3 regions of the Lysinibacillus sp. YS11 genome follow, and region 2 is predicted to be linked to each of the others. Evidence: a T-box and tRNA genes for the amino acid it is inferred to sense, from the RefSeq annotation. Region 2 holds a T-box; the other regions hold tRNA genes.
What was found. The T-box of region 2 lies ahead of ileS (isoleucine--tRNA ligase). A T-box ahead of a tRNA ligase gene usually reads a tRNA of that ligase, here a tRNA-Ile.
Positions count from the first base shown of each region.

Region 1: it encodes a tRNA-Ile, which carries the amino acid that the T-box ahead of ileS (isoleucine--tRNA ligase) is inferred to sense. The anticodon was not compared.
Region 3: it encodes a tRNA-Ile, which carries the amino acid that the T-box ahead of ileS (isoleucine--tRNA ligase) is inferred to sense. The anticodon was not compared.

Region 1 is NZ_CP026007.1:3,541,677-3,548,932, reverse strand. It holds gene nadB (L-aspartate oxidase) at 1-636, opposite strand, end outside; gene LBYS11_RS17755 (cysteine desulfurase family protein) at 737-1,807, shown strand; rRNA gene rrf (5S ribosomal RNA) at 2,086-2,201, shown strand; tRNA gene LBYS11_RS17745 (tRNA-Val) at 2,212-2,287, shown strand; tRNA gene LBYS11_RS17740 (tRNA-Thr) at 2,291-2,366, shown strand; tRNA gene LBYS11_RS17735 (tRNA-Lys) at 2,374-2,449, shown strand; tRNA gene LBYS11_RS17730 (tRNA-Leu) at 2,467-2,551, shown strand; tRNA gene LBYS11_RS17725 (tRNA-Gly) at 2,588-2,662, shown strand; tRNA gene LBYS11_RS17720 (tRNA-Leu) at 2,668-2,756, shown strand; tRNA gene LBYS11_RS17715 (tRNA-Arg) at 2,765-2,841, shown strand; tRNA gene LBYS11_RS17710 (tRNA-Pro) at 2,851-2,927, shown strand; tRNA gene LBYS11_RS17705 (tRNA-Ala) at 2,944-3,019, shown strand; tRNA gene LBYS11_RS17700 (tRNA-Met) at 3,048-3,121, shown strand; tRNA gene LBYS11_RS17695 (tRNA-Ile) at 3,129-3,205, shown strand; tRNA gene LBYS11_RS17690 (tRNA-Ser) at 3,221-3,313, shown strand; tRNA gene LBYS11_RS17685 (tRNA-Met) at 3,367-3,441, shown strand; tRNA gene LBYS11_RS17680 (tRNA-Asp) at 3,445-3,520, shown strand; tRNA gene LBYS11_RS17675 (tRNA-Phe) at 3,579-3,654, shown strand; tRNA gene LBYS11_RS17670 (tRNA-Gly) at 3,660-3,733, shown strand; tRNA gene LBYS11_RS17665 (tRNA-Ile) at 3,735-3,811, shown strand; tRNA gene LBYS11_RS17660 (tRNA-Asn) at 3,816-3,892, shown strand; tRNA gene LBYS11_RS17655 (tRNA-Ser) at 3,903-3,993, shown strand; tRNA gene LBYS11_RS17650 (tRNA-Glu) at 3,996-4,067, shown strand; gene LBYS11_RS17645 (ABC transporter ATP-binding protein) at 4,211-5,005, opposite strand; gene LBYS11_RS17640 (FecCD family ABC transporter permease) at 5,021-6,076, opposite strand; partial or broken gene LBYS11_RS17635 (FecCD family ABC transporter permease) at 6,076-7,076, opposite strand; gene LBYS11_RS17630 (ABC transporter substrate-binding protein) at 7,221-7,256, shown strand, end outside.
Region 2 is NZ_CP026007.1:974,399-981,654, reverse strand. It holds gene LBYS11_RS04530 (helix-turn-helix transcriptional regulator) at 35-1,240, shown strand; gene ileS (isoleucine--tRNA ligase) at 1,340-4,108, opposite strand; T-box leader at 4,221-4,444, opposite strand; gene LBYS11_RS04520 (DivIVA domain-containing protein) at 4,541-5,065, opposite strand; partial or broken gene LBYS11_RS04515 (RNA-binding protein) at 5,161-5,948, opposite strand; gene LBYS11_RS04510 (YggT family protein) at 6,118-6,399, opposite strand; partial or broken gene LBYS11_RS04505 (cell division protein SepF) at 6,420-6,916, opposite strand; gene LBYS11_RS04500 (YggS family pyridoxal phosphate-dependent enzyme) at 6,900-7,256, opposite strand, start outside.
Region 3 is NZ_CP026007.1:3,551,153-3,558,408, forward strand. It holds gene nadA (quinolinate synthase NadA) at 1-638, shown strand, start outside; partial or broken gene LBYS11_RS17775 (VOC family protein) at 804-1,219, shown strand; tRNA gene LBYS11_RS17780 (tRNA-Glu) at 1,279-1,350, opposite strand; tRNA gene LBYS11_RS17785 (tRNA-Ser) at 1,353-1,443, opposite strand; tRNA gene LBYS11_RS17790 (tRNA-Asn) at 1,454-1,530, opposite strand; tRNA gene LBYS11_RS17795 (tRNA-Ile) at 1,535-1,611, opposite strand; tRNA gene LBYS11_RS17800 (tRNA-Gly) at 1,613-1,686, opposite strand; tRNA gene LBYS11_RS17805 (tRNA-Phe) at 1,692-1,767, opposite strand; tRNA gene LBYS11_RS17810 (tRNA-Asp) at 1,826-1,901, opposite strand; tRNA gene LBYS11_RS17815 (tRNA-Met) at 1,905-1,979, opposite strand; tRNA gene LBYS11_RS17820 (tRNA-Ser) at 2,033-2,125, opposite strand; tRNA gene LBYS11_RS17825 (tRNA-Ile) at 2,141-2,217, opposite strand; tRNA gene LBYS11_RS17830 (tRNA-Met) at 2,225-2,298, opposite strand; tRNA gene LBYS11_RS17835 (tRNA-Ala) at 2,327-2,402, opposite strand; tRNA gene LBYS11_RS17840 (tRNA-Pro) at 2,419-2,495, opposite strand; tRNA gene LBYS11_RS17845 (tRNA-Arg) at 2,505-2,581, opposite strand; tRNA gene LBYS11_RS17850 (tRNA-Leu) at 2,590-2,678, opposite strand; tRNA gene LBYS11_RS17855 (tRNA-Gly) at 2,684-2,758, opposite strand; tRNA gene LBYS11_RS17860 (tRNA-Leu) at 2,795-2,879, opposite strand; tRNA gene LBYS11_RS17865 (tRNA-Lys) at 2,897-2,972, opposite strand; tRNA gene LBYS11_RS17870 (tRNA-Thr) at 2,980-3,055, opposite strand; tRNA gene LBYS11_RS17875 (tRNA-Val) at 3,059-3,134, opposite strand; rRNA gene rrf (5S ribosomal RNA) at 3,145-3,260, opposite strand; rRNA gene LBYS11_RS17885 (23S ribosomal RNA) at 3,372-6,298, opposite strand; rRNA gene LBYS11_RS17890 (16S ribosomal RNA) at 6,477-7,256, opposite strand, start outside.

The DNA.
Region 1 (7,256 bases), 2.0 Mb from region 2:
AAATGCTAATGCGATCCCATCCCCTGTATTAGTTGGGAAATTAGATGTACTTGAATAAAGGGCACCTGCGCCACCTGTCGCTAAAATAACATGATGAGCCAAATAACGTTTTGTACCTTTTTCTCCTTTAGTTAGTACTCCTACACAGTCACCATCTGTATTCCGTAAAAGCTCATAAGCCATTTCATAGCAATTGATCTTTGTTTTGGGCGAAAGTTTATGAAGCAAGTAATCTATGAAAATCTGACCAGTACGATCACCACCTGCATGTAGAATACGATGATGACTATGTGCTCCTTCAAGTCCTAGAGCAGGTTTTCCATCGACCTGCCGATCAACAGGGAGGCCATCCTTTAGATAGTTTTGCATAATCTCAGTGCCATCTTTTATAAGTGTTTTAACATGCCTTTTCTCATGATGATACTCTCCAGCTTTCAATGTATCAGCAATATGATGTTGAATATGATCCTCCTCACTGGTAACAGCAGCAATCCCACCTTGTGCACGATAAGAACTACTCATATATATAGATGATTTTGTAACAATTTGTATTTGAAAATGTTTTTCAAGCACTAAAGCAGCCTGAAGTGCAGCAATACCACTACCAATTATAAGGACGTCTGTCTTTACATCCATTGTTATACCTTCTTTACAGTTGTCTTGACACTTATCTTTACATAAAATATAAAAGAAAACAAGACCTGATGAACAAGAGAGGAAGAAGACGATGATTTATATGGATTATGCTGCAACATCACCTATGATGAGGGAATCTCTTGAGGCATATGTAGAGGTGGCACAACGGTATTATGGAAATAGTGCGAGTTTGCATGATTTAGGGGGACAAGCTTTTTATTTTGTCCAGCAATCAAGGGAGGTTGTAGCCCAAGCCCTAGGTGTAACTAGTGATGGCGTAATTTTTACGGGTAGTGGAACAGAAGGAAATCTCATAGCCATCTTGTCGTTAGCGCTAGCCTCAAAAAAAGGAAAACACATTATTTCATCTCAAGCTGAGCATACGTCAGTGCATGCGGCTTTGAATACACTTGAGAAAAAGGGCTTTACTGTAACAAAATTACCTTTGCAGAAGGATGGTTGTGTTGATCTGGGGCAATTGCAACAAGCAATCCGGGAAGAGACTGCTTTGATTACCATTCAACATGTCAATTCTGAAATTGGTTCAATCCAGCCTGTAGAGAAAATCGTAAAGATGGCAAGAAAATCAAATATATTCTGTCATGTTGATTGTGTACAATCATTTGGCAAACTAGCTATACCACAAGGGGCAGATGCGATTACCATCTCGGCTCATAAAATAGGCGGACCAAAGGGCTGTGGTGCTATATATCTGAACCCTGCAATCAGAGTACCTGCATTAACACCAGGTTTGACACATGAGAGGGGTCTTAGAGGGGGGACATTAGATACTCCTGCAATCGTGGCCTTTGCCGCGGCAATTGAAAACTATCAATATGAATTGCAACATTATGAAACGCTAAGAAATTATTTTGAAAATAATTTACCTGAAAAATGTCAGCTCGTTGAGTGTAAACAGCAACTACCTAATATTTGTGGGGTAATGATGGAAAAAGTAGAGGGGCAATATGTTCTTTTAAAGTTAAATGAGGCGGGAATCTGTATCTCTACAGGTAGTGCATGTGATATTCATAGTGAATCGGGAACAAAGGCTATTCTATCAATGGGATTTTCTTTGGAAGCGGCACGCCAATTTTTTAGAATATCTTTTGGTCCTTCCACTACACTTGAGGATATTGTAAAATTAAAAATAGAGCTTTCAAATATTTAACGAAAAGACGAGTGAAGGATTATCTATATTCTTCACTTGTAGTGAAATAGATTATAAGCTAATAATATCGGCCAAATAAAATAATTGTTTTCTTTTGAACCAACAATTGCTATAATATTTTGCAGGGCAATATTTTCTCTTACTTAACAAAAATATCTTTAAAAAGTAATAATTTCTTTTTTTTATAAAAAAGTATTGCACAATGTTAGAAAACGTTATACAATAATTCTTGTCTTGAAGGACAGGTAAACAACTTCAAAACATGATACATAACCAAGTCTAGTGATGATGGCAAAGAGGTCACACCCGTTCCCATACCGAACACGGAAGTTAAGCTCTTTAGCGCCGATGGTAGTTGGGGGCTTCCCCCTGTGAGAGTAGGACGTCGCTAGGCATAATACCCAGGAGGATTAGCTCAGCTGGGAGAGCATCTGCCTTACAAGCAGAGGGTCGGCGGTTCGAGCCCGTCATCCTCCACCATATGCCGGTTTAGCTCAGCAGGTAGAGCAACTGACTTGTAATCAGTAGGTCGTGGGTTCGATTCCTATAGCCGGCACCATTTTTTCGAGCCATTAGCTCAGTTGGTAGAGCATCTGACTTTTAATCAGAGGGTCGAAGGTTCGAGTCCTTCATGGCTCACCATTTATAAATAATAATAAGCGGGTGTGGCGGAATTGGCAGACGCACTAGACTTAGGATCTAGCGCCGCAAGGCGTGGGGGTTCGACTCCCTTCACCCGCACCATTATTTTCATTGCCAGATAAAAAAGCTTATGCACATGCGGAAGTAGTTCAGTGGTAGAACACCACCTTGCCAAGGTGGGGGTCGCGAGTTCGAACCTCGTCTTCCGCTCCAAATGTGCCGGGGTGGCGGAACTGGCAGACGCACAGGACTTAAAATCCTGCGGTAGGTGACTACCGTACCGGTTCGATTCCGGTCCTCGGCACCATTTTAAATGCGCCCGTAGCTCAATTGGATAGAGCGTCTGACTACGGATCAGAAGGTTATGGGTTCGACTCCTGTCGGGCGCGCCAAAAGAACAACGGGAAGTAGCTCAGCTTGGTAGAGCACTTGGTTTGGGACCAAGGGGTCGCAGGTTCGAATCCTGTCTTCCCGACCATTTCCAAAAAGATTATGGGGCCTTAGCTCAGCTGGGAGAGCGCCTGCCTTGCACGCAGGAGGTCAGCGGTTCGATCCCGCTAGGCTCCACCATAAGTAAATTAACCAGTATAAAGATCCTGGCGGCGTAGCTCAGCTGGCTAGAGCGTACGGTTCATACCCGTAAGGTCGGGGGTTCGATCCCCTCTGCCGCCATCTTAAAGGACCTTTAGCTCAGTTGGTTAGAGCAGACGGCTCATAACCGTCCGGTCGCAGGTTCGAGTCCTGCAAGGTCCACCATTTATATATTGTAACGGAGGTATACCCAAGTCTGGCTGAAGGGATCGGTCTTGAAAACCGACAGGCGGGTAACACCGCGCGGGGGTTCGAATCCCTCTACCTCCTCCAGTTTTAAATTTTTATAAATGGTGCTTTAAAAACTCGAAACAACATAAAATTATCGCGGGGTGGAGCAGTGGTAGCTCGTCGGGCTCATAACCCGAAGGTCGTTGGTTCAAATCCGGCCCCCGCAACCAAAAGGTCCCGTGGTGTAGCGGTTAACATGCCTGCCTGTCACGCAGGAGATCGCCGGTTCGATCCCGGTCGGGACCGCCATTTTTAAAATAAAAGTCATGAGAAGCAAAAAAGTGAGCAAGCTTAGCATGGACGAAATGGGTCAGTAGCTCAGTTGGTAGAGCATTAGATTGAAGCTCTAAGTGTCGGCGGTTCGATTCCGTCCTGACCCACCATTTATGCGGGTGTAGTTTAATGGTAAAACCTCAGCCTTCCAAGCTGATGTCGTGGGTTCGATTCCCATCACCCGCTCCAAGGGCCTATAGCTCAGCTGGTTAGAGCGCACGCCTGATAAGCGTGAGGTCGATGGTTCGAGTCCATTTAGGCCCACCATTATTCCGAAGTAGCTCAGTTGGTAGTAGCACCTGACTGTTAATCAGGTTGTCGCAGGTTCGAGTCCTGCCTTCGGAGCCATTTTTATTTTGGGGAAGTACTCAAGAGGCTGAAGAGGCGCCCCTGCTAAGGGTGTAGGTCGGGTAACCGGCGCGAGGGTTCAAATCCCTCCTTCTCCGCCATGGGCCCGTTGGTCAAGTGGTTAAGACACCGCCCTTTCACGGCGGTAACACGGGTTCGAATCCCGTACGGGTCATACTAAGTGCAGTAGATGAATTTACATCTACTGCACTTTTTAATTTACTTGATATTTAGATTTATAACATAGCTATAATAAATGAAAGCCTACACAGAATGATTAAACTGTGTAGGCTTGTTTGTTGTTTTTTAAATTAGTGATTAAATTTTTCGTCCTTTTCCATATGGGATGCAAAGAGGTGTACCAAAGATTGGATCTGTCGTCATTTGGCAATCAAGGTCAAACACATGATTAACTAAATCAGTGGTCATAATTTCTTCTGGTTTCCCTTGACGATAGACACCACGGTCACGCACTGTAATAATATGATCGGCATAGCGACAAGCAAGATTAATATCATGTAGTACCATAATAATAGTTCGCTTTTGCTGTTGGTTCAATTCGAATAGTAAATCTAAAACGTCTATTTGATGAGTTAAATCTAAGTATGTCGTAGGCTCGTCTAAAAGAATGATATCTGTATCTTGAGCAAGCGTCATAGCTATCCAAGCACGTTGACGTTGTCCTCCTGATAGCTCATCTACTGGTCTATCTTGTAAATGCTCTGTACCTGTAGCTTTTAAAGCGCTTAAAACGATTTCTTCATCCTTTTCAGTCCACTGTTGTCGCCAACTTTGGTAAGGATAGCGACCTTGTTTCACAAGTTGTAGGACAGTTAAGCCTTCTGGTGCAACAGGAGATTGAGGAAGAATAGAGAGGTTTTTAGCCACTTGTTTTGTAGATAATTTAAAAATATCCTCACCGTCTAATAAAACGGAGCCTTTTTTAGGTTTTAATAATCGAGCAATGGAGCGTAAGAGTGTGGATTTACCACAGCCATTCGCTCCGATTAATACAGTAATTTCATTCAAAGGAATAGATAAATTGAGATCTTCGATAATATTGAAATCACCATAACTTAATGTTAGAGATTTGGTTAATAAAGATTCAGTCATGTAGTATAGACTCCTTTATTTTTTAGGGTTTCTAAATAATAAATAGATAAAGTAAGGAGCACCGATAGCAGCAGTAAAGACGCCTGCGGGTACTTCTAATGGGCTAAATGCTGTACGACCTATAATATCTGCAACCATTACAAGCAATGCACCAATTGCTGCGGATGCCGGAATAAGTACACCGAACGATGAACCAACAATGCGTCGTGCAATATGAGGAGCCATTAATCCTACAAACCCAATAGCACCAGCAAATGCTATGGCACTCGCTACTAAACTGGAGCATAATAGAATTAAGTAAAGGCGTGTTTTTTGAACAGGCTGCCCTAGGCTTGATGCTGTATCATCACCTAATTCTTGAACATTTAACTGCCGAGTAATAAAAAAGGTTATAAGTAGAAGTACAAAAATCAATGGAATAACGATTTGTACTTGATCCCAATCCGAACTTTTGACACTACCCGTAATCCATTTATTCGCTTCACTTGCTTGATAAATTGGGCCGATAATCATTAACATTGTAGTAACTGCTTGCATGAATGCCGACACGCTAATACCGATTAAGACAAGACGATTTGGTGTGACACCATCTTTCCAAGCAAATAGGTAGACTATACATCCGACGATAGTAGCACCTATGAATCCTGCTAATGGCAACCACTCTATACTAACTGTTAAAGAGTGATTAGAATCACTGAAAATGGCTAAGAAACCAACAACCGCTGCCCCACCACCAGCAGATATGCCGATTATATCAGGTGAGGCAAGTGGATTTTTAATGATTCCTTGTAAAACTGCACCTGCGACGGCTAACGCCATTCCAGCAAACAAGGCCATGAAAATTCGAGGCATTCGAAAATCAATAATAATCAGTTGATCAAAATCTGAGCCGTAACCAAAAAAAGCTTGTAAAACTTTAAATGGATTGATGAATGAATCACCAAATGATGCACTAAGAAAGAACACGGCAAGAGTTAGTATGCAAATCACTGTTAATTTTTTTATAGCTTGTACATCTATTAAAAATGAAATTTTTTGTTGAAGTAAACGAATTGTTTTTACATGTTTCATTATTTTTTTCCACCTTTTCGCGCAAGGTAAATAAAGAATGGTGTGCCAATCATAGCAGTCATGACGCCTACTGGAACTTCTTGTGGCATGATAATATAACGAGCCGCAACATCAGCCAGCAATAAAAGTATCCCCCCAAGTAAAGCAGCCATAGGAATAAGCCATCGATGATCAGTGCCGACAAACTTGCGCGCAAAATGGGGAACGACAATCCCTATAAAACCAATGGGGCCAGCAATTGCAACTGCTCCCCCTGCTAAAAAATAACAATAAGACCGACCAATATCTTCATAAGTCCTAAACGTAAACCAAGACCTCTTGCTACATCATCGCCAAGAGCGAGAATATTCATTTTGGGGGAAATGATGAGGGCAGCAATCCACCCAATTACTAGATACGGTAGAACAGATAGTAGAATTTCAAGTTTTCTACCTTGTACAGAACCTGCTAACCAAAACAAAACTTGATCAAGTTCTGCTTCATTTGTAGCGAGTAAACCTTGCGTAAATGATGCAAATAGGGCACTGATGGCAGCACCAGCTAAAGTTATTTTCACTGGAGTAACAGCATCTCTACCTGAGAAACTAATTCCATAAACGGATAAAGCAGCGATTGCTGCACCAAGAAATGCAATCCACGCAAAAGATTGCAAGCTTGAAATGTGGAAAAAAATCATGGCAAAGACAACAGCAAAGCCTGCTCCTGCATTAATGCCCAAAATTCCAGGAGAGGCTAATGGATTTTTCGTTAAGGTCTGCATAAGCACGCCTGTAATAGCTAATGAAGCACCAACGCAACTGGCTATAAGAGCTCTTGGAATTCGAACATTTTGAATAATAAGATGCTCATTTGAATTGTTAAATTGTCTAAAAGATTCATACGTAGTTTGAATAGAAGTATTTGCATAACCATACACAATACTGATCCCCATAGAAAGAAGTAATAGTATGACTCCTACTAGTAAAGCAATCATTTTAGAATAATTATTTTTTAATATCATATTTAACGTGTACTCTTTTCTTGGAAAATTATTAAATTAGTTATTGACATTGATAGTTACATACAATACGATTAATATCGTTCTTAGACAGATGAAAGTGATTTTCATTCTCGTCAAATATGCTTAAATATTTTATCATATACAATGGAGGAAGAAAAGGTGCAAAAAGCTTTTCAAAAA
Region 2 (7,256 bases):
GGGGGCTGGTAGCATTTTAAAGGTGGTATGGTATATGGAAAGCTCATTTGACAAGCAGCAAATGAGTGAATGGTTAAAAGAGGTTTTACCAAACGCTTTAGAGGAATGTAAAGTGCCAAAGCCAGAAGATGAGGTCATTATTGTCTATGAAGTCAATCGGTTATTTGATTGGGTAAAGATTAATCGATTAAAAAGAAATTATCCTAATAGTATTATTGTCCCGTTTGTTACAGAACACCTTACCTACTCGACTGGTATAGCAATTGAATTAGCTTTACCTGCACTTCTCATAAAACCATTACAAAAATCAAAATTTTTACGAATTGTAAAAAAGTTGTATACGTCCTATCAGGAAAAAAAGGCGAGTACACTTACAATGCTTGAGCTATCACAACAAGTATCCCAACAACATACCTCTCCATTTAGGGAAGCATTTTTAAAACGCCTAATCCGTGGAGAAATTGACAATGAACAAGAAATAATACAATCTGCTTCATTTTTATCGACAAGCTGTATACCTAATATTGTATTTTTAATTCAAGGCTATATTGATGGGGCTAATAGGAAAGCTGTCCCACACGATGCAAGTAGTAGTATTACAACTGTTTTTCGCCAGCACTTTGCTGAGAAGGCCTCATTATCCTTTTTACATTTTGAACGCTATTTATTACTTCTCATGCGAATTCCTACTGACTACAACTCTTTCAAACATTGGACTGAGGGTGAAGCCTGTTTATTAGAGGTTATCGAGACCCTAAAAAGGGATTGTTCTATTCATCTTTTTATGGGGGTTGGAGGTGTATTTCAGGATGCTATGCAAGTGAAGGAATCCTATAGCCAGGCTAGAAAAGCACGTAGAAAACCACCTATCCATAATATACACATCCGATATTACGAAGATTTAACAAAGCATGAGCAGCTGCAAAAAGCTATTCAGTATATTGAAGAGCATTACGACGAACAACTGACCATTCGTGATGTTGCAAAATATATTAACTTTAGCCCAACTCATTTTAGTAGACTATTTAAAAAAGAAACAGGTCGCAATTTTGTTGACTATGTTGCTTATACACGCATTATCAAAACCTTACCTTTTTTACGCAAGTACGACTACACCATAGAAAAAATCTCCTCCTCCTGTGGCTTCAATACACCAAATTACTATAGTTTAACTTTTAAAAAATATGTAGGGATCTCTCCAACAGACTATCGCAATACGACAGAAATTTTATTTAAATAATGGAAAAGAATCTGCAAAACTTCCATGAAAAAAGCAAGCCTCCAACAAGGAGACTTGCACATCCTCTACATTAAAATGCAGATTCTTGTTATTTATAGATTAAACGTAATACTTTTCTACAACTTCTGCACAGCGAGCACATACTGTAGGTTGTGCTTCATTTGAACCAACTGTTTCAGAAATTGACCAGCAACGCTCACATTTCTCACCAGTAGCCTTCTCAACAACAATGGAAACATGCTCAAGTGTTAAAGCTTCAGCAGGTGCCTCCTCGATAGCAGCTACTTCAAAAGCTGAAACGATGGAAAGTTGTGCAAAGTCAATGTTGGCATCGTTCAATAATGCGACAACATCTTCTTTCGCGTAGACAGTGACTTTTGCTTCAAGTGATTTACCAATTGTTTTCGCATTACGTGCTTCCTCTAATGCTTTTAAAATATCATCGCGTACATCAATAATTTTTTCCCATTTTGTACGTAGGCTGTCAAAATTCGCTTGAACATCTACCTCTGGGAAATCTGTTAATTGAACAGAAACTTCTTCTACAATACCTTGAGCATGTAGATAAGACCACATTTCATCTGTTGTATGTGGGATAATTGGTGTCATGATTTTTACTAATGTCATCAATGTATCATAAATAACTGTTTGCATCGCACGACGATCCTTATTGTCATGACCCTCGATATAGACTACGTCTTTGGCAATATCAAGATAGAATGAAGATAACTCTACAGCAACGAAATTATTGACTACATGATAGACAGCAGCAAAATCATAGCGATCATAGGCAGCACGCACAGTTTTTAAGACATCCTGTAAGCGCATATACACATATTGATCCATTTCACGAAGCTCAGCATAACTTACACGATCTTTCGTAGGATCGAAATCAGCAATATTGCCGTGTAAGAAACGGAAAGTATTACGAATTTTACGATACACTTCAGATACTTGCTTTAACATATCCATAGAGATGCGGACATCTGCTGTATAGTCAACAGAAGCAACCCATAAACGAAGTATGTCTGCTCCATACTGATCCATTACTTTTTGCGGAATAATCACATTCCCTAAAGATTTACTCATTTTACGTCCTTCACCATCAAGTACAAAACCATGTGTTAAAAGTCCTTTGTATGGTGCATAGCCGTTAATAGCTACAGATGTAATAAGAGAGGAATTAAACCAACCACGATGTTGGTCAGAGCCCTCTAAATAGAGATCAGCTGGATATTTCATACCACGTTCTACTAGTACACCTTGGTGTGATGAACCGGAATCAAACCATACATCCATAATATCATTTTCTTTGGTAAATTCGCCGTTCGGGCTACCTGGATGTGTAAAGCCTTCTGGTAATAACTCTTTTGCTGTTTTTTGGAACCAAATATTTGATCCATTCTCACGGAATAATGCTGAGACATGACTAATTGTTTCAGGTGTAATAATAGGTTCACCATTTTCAGCATAGAAAATCGGAATCGGCACACCCCACGCACGTTGACGTGAAATTACCCAGTCTCCACGATCACGAATCATATTATAAAGACGAGTTTCTCCCCAAGCTGGTGTAAATGCTGTTGCTTTTACAGCCTCTAATAACTCCCCACGGAATGCTTCAACAGATGCAAACCATTGTGGTGTCGCACGATAAATAACAGGCTTTTTCGTACGCCAGTCATGTGGATAGGAGTGCGTAAAGAAATCAAGCTTTTCTAACGCTCCTACTTCTTTTAGTTTTTCTGTGACGAGTTTATTCGCATCATTATAAAACACGCCTTCAAAGCCAGGTGCTTCATCTGTATAGCAGCCACTATTATCAAGAGGGCTAAGAATACCTAAACCATACTGTTTACCAATATGATAATCGTCTTCACCATGCCCTGGGGCTGTATGAACACAACCTGTACCCGCTTCAGCAGTTACGTGTTCACCCACCATAATAAGCGATTCACGATCGTAGAATGGATGTTGTGCTACAATACGATCTAATGCCTCTCCTTTTACTTCTTGTACAACCTCATAGTCTACCCATCCAAGCGTAGTTGCCACTGACTCTAATAACTCTTTGGCAATGATGAATTTTTTATTAGCCACTGCAACTACTACATAGATAAATTCAGGATTCAAAGAAATCCCTAAGTTTGCTGGTAATGTCCATGGTGTTGTTGTCCAAATGATAAATTTAGCATCTGCTGGAACAACACCCTTCGCATCCTTAATTGCAAAGCTTACATAAATGGATGGAGATTTGATGTCCTTATATTCAATTTCAGCTTCCGCCAAAGCAGATTCAGAAGAAGGAGACCAATAAACCGGCTTTAACCCTTTATAGATATAACCTTTTTCCGCCATTTTACCGAATACTTCAATTTGACGAGCTTCAAACTCAGGCTTTAATGTAATATATGGATTTTCCCAATCACCTCGAATGCCTAGACGGCGGAATTGGGCACGTTGATTGTCAATTTGCTCATAAGCATACTCTTCACAAAGTTGGCGGAATGCTGCTACTGACATTTCTTTACGTTTTACACCTTTGTTAGTCAATGCTTGCTCAATTGGTAAACCATGTGTATCCCAACCTGGAATATAATTGACATGGTAGCCAGTCATGGAGCGATGACGTGTAATCATATCCTTCAATACTTTATTTAGAGCATGGCCTATATGGATATCACCATTTGCATAGGGAGGACCATCATGTAGAACAAATTCTGGTCGACCTTCCGTACGCTCCATCTGTAATTTGTTAATATCCATGCCATTCCATTTTTCTTGCATTTTTGGCTCATTTGCCGGTAAATTTCCACGCATTGGGAAATCTGTTTTTGGCATTAATAAAGTATCTTTGTATTCAACCATTAAAATTCCTCCTTTATTTTACACAAACAGGTAGACATTTTTCTCATAAGACAGTTATTGGCAAAATTATCTAAAACGATTCGGAAACAAACAAAAAAAGCCCTCAATCCCACTAAGGGACGAGAAGCTTCTACTCGCGGTACCACCCTAATTGTAGTACAAAAATTTGCACTACCTCTTAAAAGCACGTTTAACGTCGTGCATCACGAAATAACCTACTTTTTTCAGTTATTTAGCTCAGAAGTGATGTTCAATGCTAGTTGTATGTTTGGGCTCTCACTGTCCCCAAATCGCTTAACAACGCCTAACAAATACTGTCTTCGTCTCTGCTTTTATGCATATCTGTTCAAAATAATTACTATTACAAAGTATATGAAATTCAAACAATCGCGTCAAGTTTCATTTGTCAATTACATCAATTAAAAAGAAAAGTTAAATATCCTCAGAATCCTGTGCTTCTTCAACAGATGCTTGAATTTCTGTTAAATCGATATCATATTGCAGCAAATGATCCCAGTCATCTGCATTAAGTAAATCCAGCTGTGCTTCTACAAGCATCTTGAAACGATTACGAAATACCTTAGATTGCTTTTTAAGCTCATCAATTTCAATCGTCACCTTACGAGCCTTCGTCAAAGCTTCATTGACAATTCGATCAGCATTTTTTTCAGCTTCTTTTACAATGAGCTTTGCCTCTTTTTGAGAATTTCTTCTCACTTCATCAGCCGCTTCTTGTGCAACGACAATAGACTTCTGCAAAGTTTCTTCTAAGGTGTTGAAATGTCTCGCTTGTTCTAAAGCCATCTCTAATTGCTTATCAACCTCTTTTTTTTCACGAAGCAGAATTTCATAGTCTTTAATAATCTGATCTAAAAATTCATTTACTTCATCTTCAGCATAACCTCTGAAGGCTTTTGTAAACTCCTTATTATGTATATCAATAGGTGATAATGGCATACAATCCTTCTCTCCTTTACATGTACATTCGTAATTCCTATTATACAATTGTTCCGACAACTTAGCAGTAAAAATTAATGAAATTTACTTCACTTTCAGCTTTTTTGGGCCAATCGACCGACTTGAAGACGGATTTTATCTTTTTTGTTCGGCCTTCAGTCATAATAATTTTCACCCTACCACTTCCACGTATCGATAAAATATCTCCCTCTTGTAATTCAAAAGCAACTGTATCTCTTTCTGTCCAATTTACACGAACTTTTTTCCCAGTAATTAAAGCTTGAGCTTTTTGGCGTGATACATTTAATACAGTCGCAATAATTACATCTAAGCGCATGGAAGATACTGTATGAGATTCCTCCAACCATTCTTCCTCATTTACAATAAGGGAATCCGCTTCTTTTAAAGACTCAATATGCACCTTAACTTTACCAATACCTGTTAAATGTAACCGAACATATTCTGCTACCTCTTGAGCTACAACGAATTGCACCTGCTGATCATTTACACGAATATCACCAAATTTGCCACGGTTTAAACCTAATGAAAGCAACGCACCTAAAACATCAGGATGTCGTAATTGGACAAATTTCACTGGATATTGAATCGTAAATGCCACTAACTGAAAGTCTTCTTCTATTGCTTCATAGTAAGTAGGAAAAATAAGCATACGCTGCCTCTCCGCCTCTTCAAATAAACCTGTGCATGCAGTTTTTAGGGTATCATTTTGCCCAATAATCGATGTCACAATAAAACGTTGTCTTGGATCAAGAAAATCTGTCAGCTTAGGCGCATAACGATCTTCAACCTCACGCTGCCAGCTTATTACCTGTTCAATAAAGGGCTGTTCATCTTTTCGAAAATGCTGGATTAAGTGTTCCATCTTGTTGTCTCCTCTTTCACTAGTTCCATTTTGCTTTGTTAGTTGGAAACTTAGTATTCCCAATTAATGCGTTTGGACGTCATTGTTTTAAAATTTTTTATTAGTCGCATTAGTAGCATAGAAAATTAAAATAAATAAAAAATCCCCACCAAAACGTGAGGATTTACTTCTAAGCGAACATAAAATATATTTTCTGAATGACTATATAAAGCCCTCTTTCTATAAAATTCAGCATAAAGATGGCCACAATTGGCGAAATATCAATCATACCAAGAGGCGGAATGAATTTCCTAAAAATACCTAAATATGGCTCACAAACTTTTTCAAGCATGCGACCAATTGCTGAATTTTGAGCGGCAGGCACCCAAGACATTAAGATATATGCAATTAGCATGAATGAGTAAATCTTAAATGCTAATGATACATAACCAAGTATAATAAAAAAAGTCATATAAACTACAATCCTCGCTATTAATTATCGTCTAAAATAAAGTTTGTAATTTCACCAGTCACTTCTACATTATCTGGCGTACAAAGGAAGATATCTTTACCAATACGTTGAATATCTCCAGCAAGAGCATAGACTGTGCCACTTAAAAAATCAATAATGCGTTTACCTTGTTCTCTTTCGATACGTTGCAAATTGACAATTGTTGCACGTTTATTTTTAAATGCTCTGCGATATCTTGTGCTTCTGCATAAACTCTCGGTTCTATTAAAACAACTTTTGCTCCCTTAGAACTCATAGCTGCCTGCAAACTGACAATGTTATTAGGAGTTGCTGTGCTTTGTGGCATGATTTCATGAATAGGTGCTTTGCGTTCTTTCATCATTTTTTTTGGCTTAACTGAATGAATCGGTTGCTGTTGTTGTATGGGTTGTTGTTGCTGAATAGGAGCTTGCGTGATTTCTTCTTCTAATTCTTCTTCAAGGTAAAAGAAGTTTTTAATCTTATTTTTCATGCTCATCCTGTTCCCCTCTTTCATTTCCAACAAGAGCCGTTCCGACTCGAACAAAAGTAGCCCCTTCCTCTACCGCAATTTCAAAGTCATTAGACATGCCCATTGATAACTCGGTACAAGGTGCGTGTGCGAATCCTTGCTCGGCTATTTGCTGTTGACATTGTTTTAATTGCTTGAAAACAGAGCGAATACTTGCTTCGTTTTCGGTGTTTGGTGCCATAGTCATTAAACCTACAACTTGAATCTTAGTAAAACCTTTTAATGCTTCTACAAAAGGCAAAACTTCTTCGATAGTTAAACCATGTTTTGATTCTTCACCAGAAATATTTACTTGTACAAAACATTT
Region 3 (7,256 bases), 2.0 Mb from region 2:
GTGCTTGTGTCACTTCATCGAATGCAAAGGAACTTGTTCAATGGGCTTTTACCCAAAAACAGCGTATCTTCTTTTTACCTGACCAACATTTAGGAAGAAATACTGCCTATGATTTAGGTATACCTCTTGAAAATATGGCTGTTTGGAATCCGCATAAGAACTTGCTCGAAACAAAAGAGCCACTTGAAAATATCCAGGTTATTCTTTGGAAGGGTCACTGCTCTGTGCACGAAGGTTTTACTGTTCAACATACAGAGGTTATTCGCAAAGAACACCCGACTATGAGGATAATTGTTCACCCTGAGTGCAGCCGTGAAGTGGTTGCAGCGGCTGATGATGCAGGCTCCACAAAATACATTATTGATACAATCAATCGAGCTCCAAGCGGATCTGCATGGGCAATTGGAACAGAAATGAACCTTGTCAATCGCATTATTAAGCAGCATCCTGATAAACATATTGTCTCCTTAAACGAAAACTTTTGTCCTTGTTTAACAATGAATCGAATTGACCTTCCACATTTGTTATGGAGCTTAGAAAATATTGAGCAAGGTCAACCTCATAACCGTATACAAGTAGATGAACATACTACCGCTGAAGCACTTAGTTCACTTGAAAGAATGCTAGCCAGAGGATAAATAGTTAAAACTTTTTAAACAGAAAGGTTGAAGATATAACCTTTCTGTTTTTGTTCACATAACGCCTACTTCTAATAGTGCTAATGGCTTCCATTTGCGCCCCGCTTTGCTATAATTGACACGACTTTATGCTCCATGATACTGTCAATTTGGAGGTGATACTAAATGGCTTTTCAATCGAAAAATATCTTTATCAATTTACCAGTAAAAGATCTAAACAAATCTATCAGTTTTTTAAGGAATTAGGTTTTGAGTTCAATCAACAATTCAGTGATGAAACAACAGCCTCAATGATTATTAGTGAAAATATCTTCGTATTAATAATGGTTGAAGAACGATTTAAAGGATTTAGTAAAAAAGAAGTTACAGATACTACTACTTCTGCAGAAGCAATCTTATGTCTCTCTGCTGAAAACCGAGAACAAGTAGATCAACTAGTGAATAAGGCACTTGCCTCTGGTGGTAAACCTTATAGTGAACCACAAGATCACGGATTTATGTATGGTTGGGGTTTTCAAGATGTAGATGGGCATATCTGGGAAGTAGTTTATATGGACGAAAATGCATTGAATCAAGAGTAAATTTTGTATCTATGAATATCAAAAAACAGTAGATGCAATTGCATCTACTGTTTCTAGTATGACCCGTACGGGATTCGAACCCGTGTTACCGCCGTGAAAGGGCGGTGTCTTAACCACTTGACCAACGGGCCCATGGCGGAGAAGGAGGGATTTGAACCCTCGCGCCGGTTACCCGACCTACACCCTTAGCAGGGGCGCCTCTTCAGCCTCTTGAGTACTTCCCCAAAATAAAAATGGCTCCGAAGGCAGGACTCGAACCTGCGACAACCTGATTAACAGTCAGGTGCTACTACCAACTGAGCTACTTCGGAATAATGGTGGGCCTAAATGGACTCGAACCATCGACCTCACGCTTATCAGGCGTGCGCTCTAACCAGCTGAGCTATAGGCCCTTGGAGCGGGTGATGGGAATCGAACCCACGACATCAGCTTGGAAGGCTGAGGTTTTACCATTAAACTACACCCGCATAAATGGTGGGTCAGGACGGAATCGAACCGCCGACACTTAGAGCTTCAATCTAATGCTCTACCAACTGAGCTACTGACCCATTTCGTCCATGCTAAGCTTGCTCACTTTTTTGCTTCTCATGACTTTTATTTTAAAAATGGCGGTCCCGACCGGGATCGAACCGGCGATCTCCTGCGTGACAGGCAGGCATGTTAACCGCTACACCACGGGACCTTTTGGTTGCGGGGGCCGGATTTGAACCAACGACCTTCGGGTTATGAGCCCGACGAGCTACCACTGCTCCACCCCGCGATAATTTTATGTTGTTTCGAGTTTTTAAAGCACCATTTATAAAAATTTAAAACTGGAGGAGGTAGAGGGATTCGAACCCCCGCGCGGTGTTACCCGCCTGTCGGTTTTCAAGACCGATCCCTTCAGCCAGACTTGGGTATACCTCCGTTACAATATATAAATGGTGGACCTTGCAGGACTCGAACCTGCGACCGGACGGTTATGAGCCGTCTGCTCTAACCAACTGAGCTAAAGGTCCTTTAAGATGGCGGCAGAGGGGATCGAACCCCCGACCTTACGGGTATGAACCGTACGCTCTAGCCAGCTGAGCTACGCCGCCAGGATCTTTATACTGGTTAATTTACTTATGGTGGAGCCTAGCGGGATCGAACCGCTGACCTCCTGCGTGCAAGGCAGGCGCTCTCCCAGCTGAGCTAAGGCCCCATAATCTTTTTGGAAATGGTCGGGAAGACAGGATTCGAACCTGCGACCCCTTGGTCCCAAACCAAGTGCTCTACCAAGCTGAGCTACTTCCCGTTGTTCTTTTGGCGCGCCCGACAGGAGTCGAACCCATAACCTTCTGATCCGTAGTCAGACGCTCTATCCAATTGAGCTACGGGCGCATTTAAAATGGTGCCGAGGACCGGAATCGAACCGGTACGGTAGTCACCTACCGCAGGATTTTAAGTCCTGTGCGTCTGCCAGTTCCGCCACCCCGGCACATTTGGAGCGGAAGACGAGGTTCGAACTCGCGACCCCCACCTTGGCAAGGTGGTGTTCTACCACTGAACTACTTCCGCATGTGCATAAGCTTTTTTATCTGGCAATGAAAATAATGGTGCGGGTGAAGGGAGTCGAACCCCCACGCCTTGCGGCGCTAGATCCTAAGTCTAGTGCGTCTGCCAATTCCGCCACACCCGCTTATTATTATTTATAAATGGTGAGCCATGAAGGACTCGAACCTTCGACCCTCTGATTAAAAGTCAGATGCTCTACCAACTGAGCTAATGGCTCGAAAAAATGGTGCCGGCTATAGGAATCGAACCCACGACCTACTGATTACAAGTCAGTTGCTCTACCTGCTGAGCTAAACCGGCATATGGTGGAGGATGACGGGCTCGAACCGCCGACCCTCTGCTTGTAAGGCAGATGCTCTCCCAGCTGAGCTAATCCTCCTGGGTATTATGCCTAGCGACGTCCTACTCTCACAGGGGGAAGCCCCCAACTACCATCGGCGCTAAAGAGCTTAACTTCCGTGTTCGGTATGGGAACGGGTGTGACCTCTTTGCCATCATCACTAGACTATGGTCGACCTTCCATACACGGCGTACTGCTGTGTCTAGAAGCTCTCTTTTTAGAAAGATTTGCTCTTTCAAAACTGGATAAACGGTGCATTGAATGTTTCAAACTTTTTTGGTTAAGTCCTCGATCGATTAGTATTCGTCAGCTCCATGTGTCACCACACTTCCACCTCGAACCTATCTACCTCATCGTCTTTGAGGGATCTTACTTACTTGCGTAATGGGAAATCTCATCTTGAGGGGGGCTTCATGCTTAGATGCTTTCAGCACTTATCCCGTCCACACATAGCTACCCAGCGATGCCTTTGGCAAGACAACTGGTACACCAGCGGTGTGTCCATCCCGGTCCTCTCGTACTAAGGACAGCTCCTCTCAAATTTCCTACGCCCACGACGGATAGGGACCGAACTGTCTCACGACGTTCTGAACCCAGCTCGCGTACCGCTTTAATGGGCGAACAGCCCAACCCTTGGGACCGACTACAGCCCCAGGATGCGATGAGCCGACATCGAGGTGCCAAACCTCCCCGTCGATGTGGACTCTTGGGGAGATAAGCCTGTTATCCCCGGGGTAGCTTTTATCCGTTGAGCGATGGCCCTTCCATGCGGAACCACCGGATCACTAAGCCCGTCTTTCGACCCTGCTCGACTTGTAGGTCTCGCAGTCAAGCTCCCTTGTGCCTTTACACTCTACGAATGATTTCCAACCATTCTGAGGGAACCTTTGGGCGCCTCCGTTACCTTTTAGGAGGCGACCGCCCCAGTCAAACTGTCCGCCTGACACTGTCTCCTGCCCCGCTAAGGGGCATGGGTTAGAATTTCAATACAACCAGGGTAGTATCCCACCGACGCCTCCTTCGAAGCTGGCGCTCCGAGATCTCTGGCTCCTACCTATCCTGTACAAGTTGTACCAAAATTCAATATCAGGCTACAGTAAAGCTCCACGGGGTCTTTCCGTCCTGTCGCGGGTAACCTGCATCTTCACAGGTACTATAATTTCACCGAGTCTCTCGTTGAGACAGTGCCCAGATCGTTACGCCTTTCGTGCGGGTCGGAACTTACCCGACAAGGAATTTCGCTACCTTAGGACCGTTATAGTTACGGCCGCCGTTTACTGGGGCTTCAATTCGCAGCTTCGCTTGCGCTAACCACTCCTCTTAACCTTCCAGCACCGGGCAGGCGTCAGCCCCTATACGTCACCTTACGGTTTTGCAGAGACCTGTGTTTTTGCTAAACAGTCGCCTGGGCCTATTCACTGCGGCTCTCATGCGCTTGCACGCTCAAGAGCACCCCTTCTCCCGAAGTTACGGGGTCATTTTGCCGAGTTCCTTAACGAGAGTTCTCTCGCACACCTTAGGATTCTCTCCTCGACTACCTGTGTCGGTTTGCGGTACGGGCACCTCTCACCTCGATAGAGGCTTTTCTTGGCAGTGTGAAATCAGGAACTTCGTCCATACGGACTCGCCATCACAGCTCAACGTTACAGTGTGCGGATTTGCCTACACACACGCCTTACTGCTTGGACGCGCACAACCAACGGCGCGCTTACCCTATCCTACTGCGTCCCCCCATTTCTCAAACGGTGAGGAGGTGGTACAGGAATATCAACCTGTTGTCCATCGCCTACGCCTATCGGCCTCGGCTTAGGTCCCGACTAACCCTGAGCGGACGAGCCTTCCTCAGGAAACCTTAGTCATACGGTGGACGGGATTCTCACCCGTCTTTCGCTACTCATACCGGCATTCTCACTTCTAAGCGCTCCACCAGTCCTTCCGATCTGACTTCAACGCACTTAGAACGCTCTCCTACCACTGACATCGTAGATGTCAATCCACAGCTTCGGTGAATCGTTTAGCCCCGATACATTTTCGGCGCAGCGTCACTCGACCAGTGAGCTATTACGCACTCTTTAAATGATGGCTGCTTCTAAGCCAACATCCTGGTTGTCTGTGCAACGCCACATCCTTTTCCACTTAACGATTACTTTGGGACCTTAGCTGGTGGTCTGGGCTGTTTCCCTTTTGACTACGGATCTTATCACTCGCAGTCTGACTCCCGTGTATAAATATCTGGCATTCGGAGTTTGTCTGAATTCGGTAAACCGGGATGGCCCCCTAGTCCAAACAGTGCTCTACCTCCAGTATTCTCATCACGAGGCTAGCCCTAAAGCTATTTCGGAGAGAACCAGCTATCTCCAAGTTCGATTGGAATTTCTCCGCTACCCACACCTCATCCCCGCACTTTTCAACGTGCGTGGGTTCGGGCCTCCAGTAAGTGTTACCTCACCTTCACCCTGGACATGGGTAGATCACCTGGTTTCGGGTCTACGACCACGTACTATTTCGCCCTATTCAGACTCGCTTTCGCTGCGGCTCCGCCTTCTAAAGCTTAACCTCGCACGTAATCGTAACTCGCCGGTTCATTCTACAAAAGGCACGCTATCACCCATTAACGGGCTCTAACTACTTGTAGGCACACGGTTTCAGGATCTCTTTCACTCCCCTTCCGGGGTGCTTTTCACCTTTCCCTCACGGTACTGGTTCACTATCGGTCACTAGGTAGTATTTAGCCTTGGGAGATGGTCCTCCCGGATTCCGACGGAATTTCACGTGTTCCGCCGTACTCAGGATCCACTCAGGAGAGAACGAACTTTCGACTACAGGGCTTTTACCTGCTCTGGCGGACCTTTCCAAGTCGCTTCATCTAACTCGCTCTTTTGTAACTCCGTATAGAGTGTCCTACAACCCCAAGAGGCAAGCCTCTTGGTTTGGGCTCTTCCCGTTTCGCTCGCCGCTACTCAGGGAATCGATTTTTCTTTCTCTTCCTCCAGGTACTTAGATGTTTCAGTTCCCTGGGTCTGCCTTCAAGACGCTATGTATTCACGTCAAGATACTACGCGATTAAACGTAGTGGGTTCCCCCATTCGGAAATCTCCGGATCAAAGCTCACTTACAGCTCCCCGAAGCATATCGGTGTTAGTGCCGTCCTTCTTCGGCTCCTAGTGCCAAGGCATTCGCCGTGCGCCCTTAATAACTTAACCAAGTTATTAAGCCTAAAAAACTTAAAAAATAAATGTGTTTGTTACAATTTCAATGTCGTTTTATCCAGTTTTCAAAGAACAAGTTTTGAAGTGTTTCATTCAGAAGAATGAACCTTCAAAACTGAACGCAAAACGTAATCTTACAAACCCAAGGTTTGTATTCCGAAATAATCCTTAGAAAGGAGGTGATCCAGCCGCACCTTCCGATACGGCTACCTTGTTACGACTTCACCCCAATCATCTATCCCACCTTCGGCGGCTGGCTCCAAAAGGTTACCTCACCGACTTCGGGTGTTACAAACTCTCGTGGTGTGACGGGCGGTGTGTACAAGGCCCGGGAACGTATTCACCGCGGCATGCTGATCCGCGATTACTAGCGATTCCGGCTTCATGTAGGCGAGTTGCAGCCTACAATCCGAACTGAGAACGACTTTATCGGATTAGCTCCCTCTCGCGAGTTGGCAACCGTTTGTATCGTCCATTGTAGCACGTGTGTAGCCCAGGTCATAAGGGGCATGATGATTTGACGTCATCCCCACCTTCCTCCGGTTTGTCACCGGCAGTCACCTTAGAGTGCCCAACTAAATGATGGCAACTAAGATCAAGGGTTGCGCTCGTTGCGGGACTTAACCCAACATCTCACGACACGAGCTGACGACAACCATGCACCACCTGTCACCGTTGCCCCCGAAGGGGAAACTATATCTCTACAGTGGTCAACGGGATGTCAAGACCTGGTAAGGTTCTTCGCGTTGCTTCGAATTAAACCACATGCTCCACCGCTTGTGCGGGCCCCCGTCAATTCCTTTGAGTTTCAGTCTTGCGACCGTACTCCCCAGGCGGAGTGCTTAATGCGTTAGCTGCAGCACTAAGGGGCGGAAACCCCCTAACACTTAGCACTCATCGTTTACGGCGTGGACTACCAGGGTATCTAATCCTGTTTGCTCCCCACGCTTTC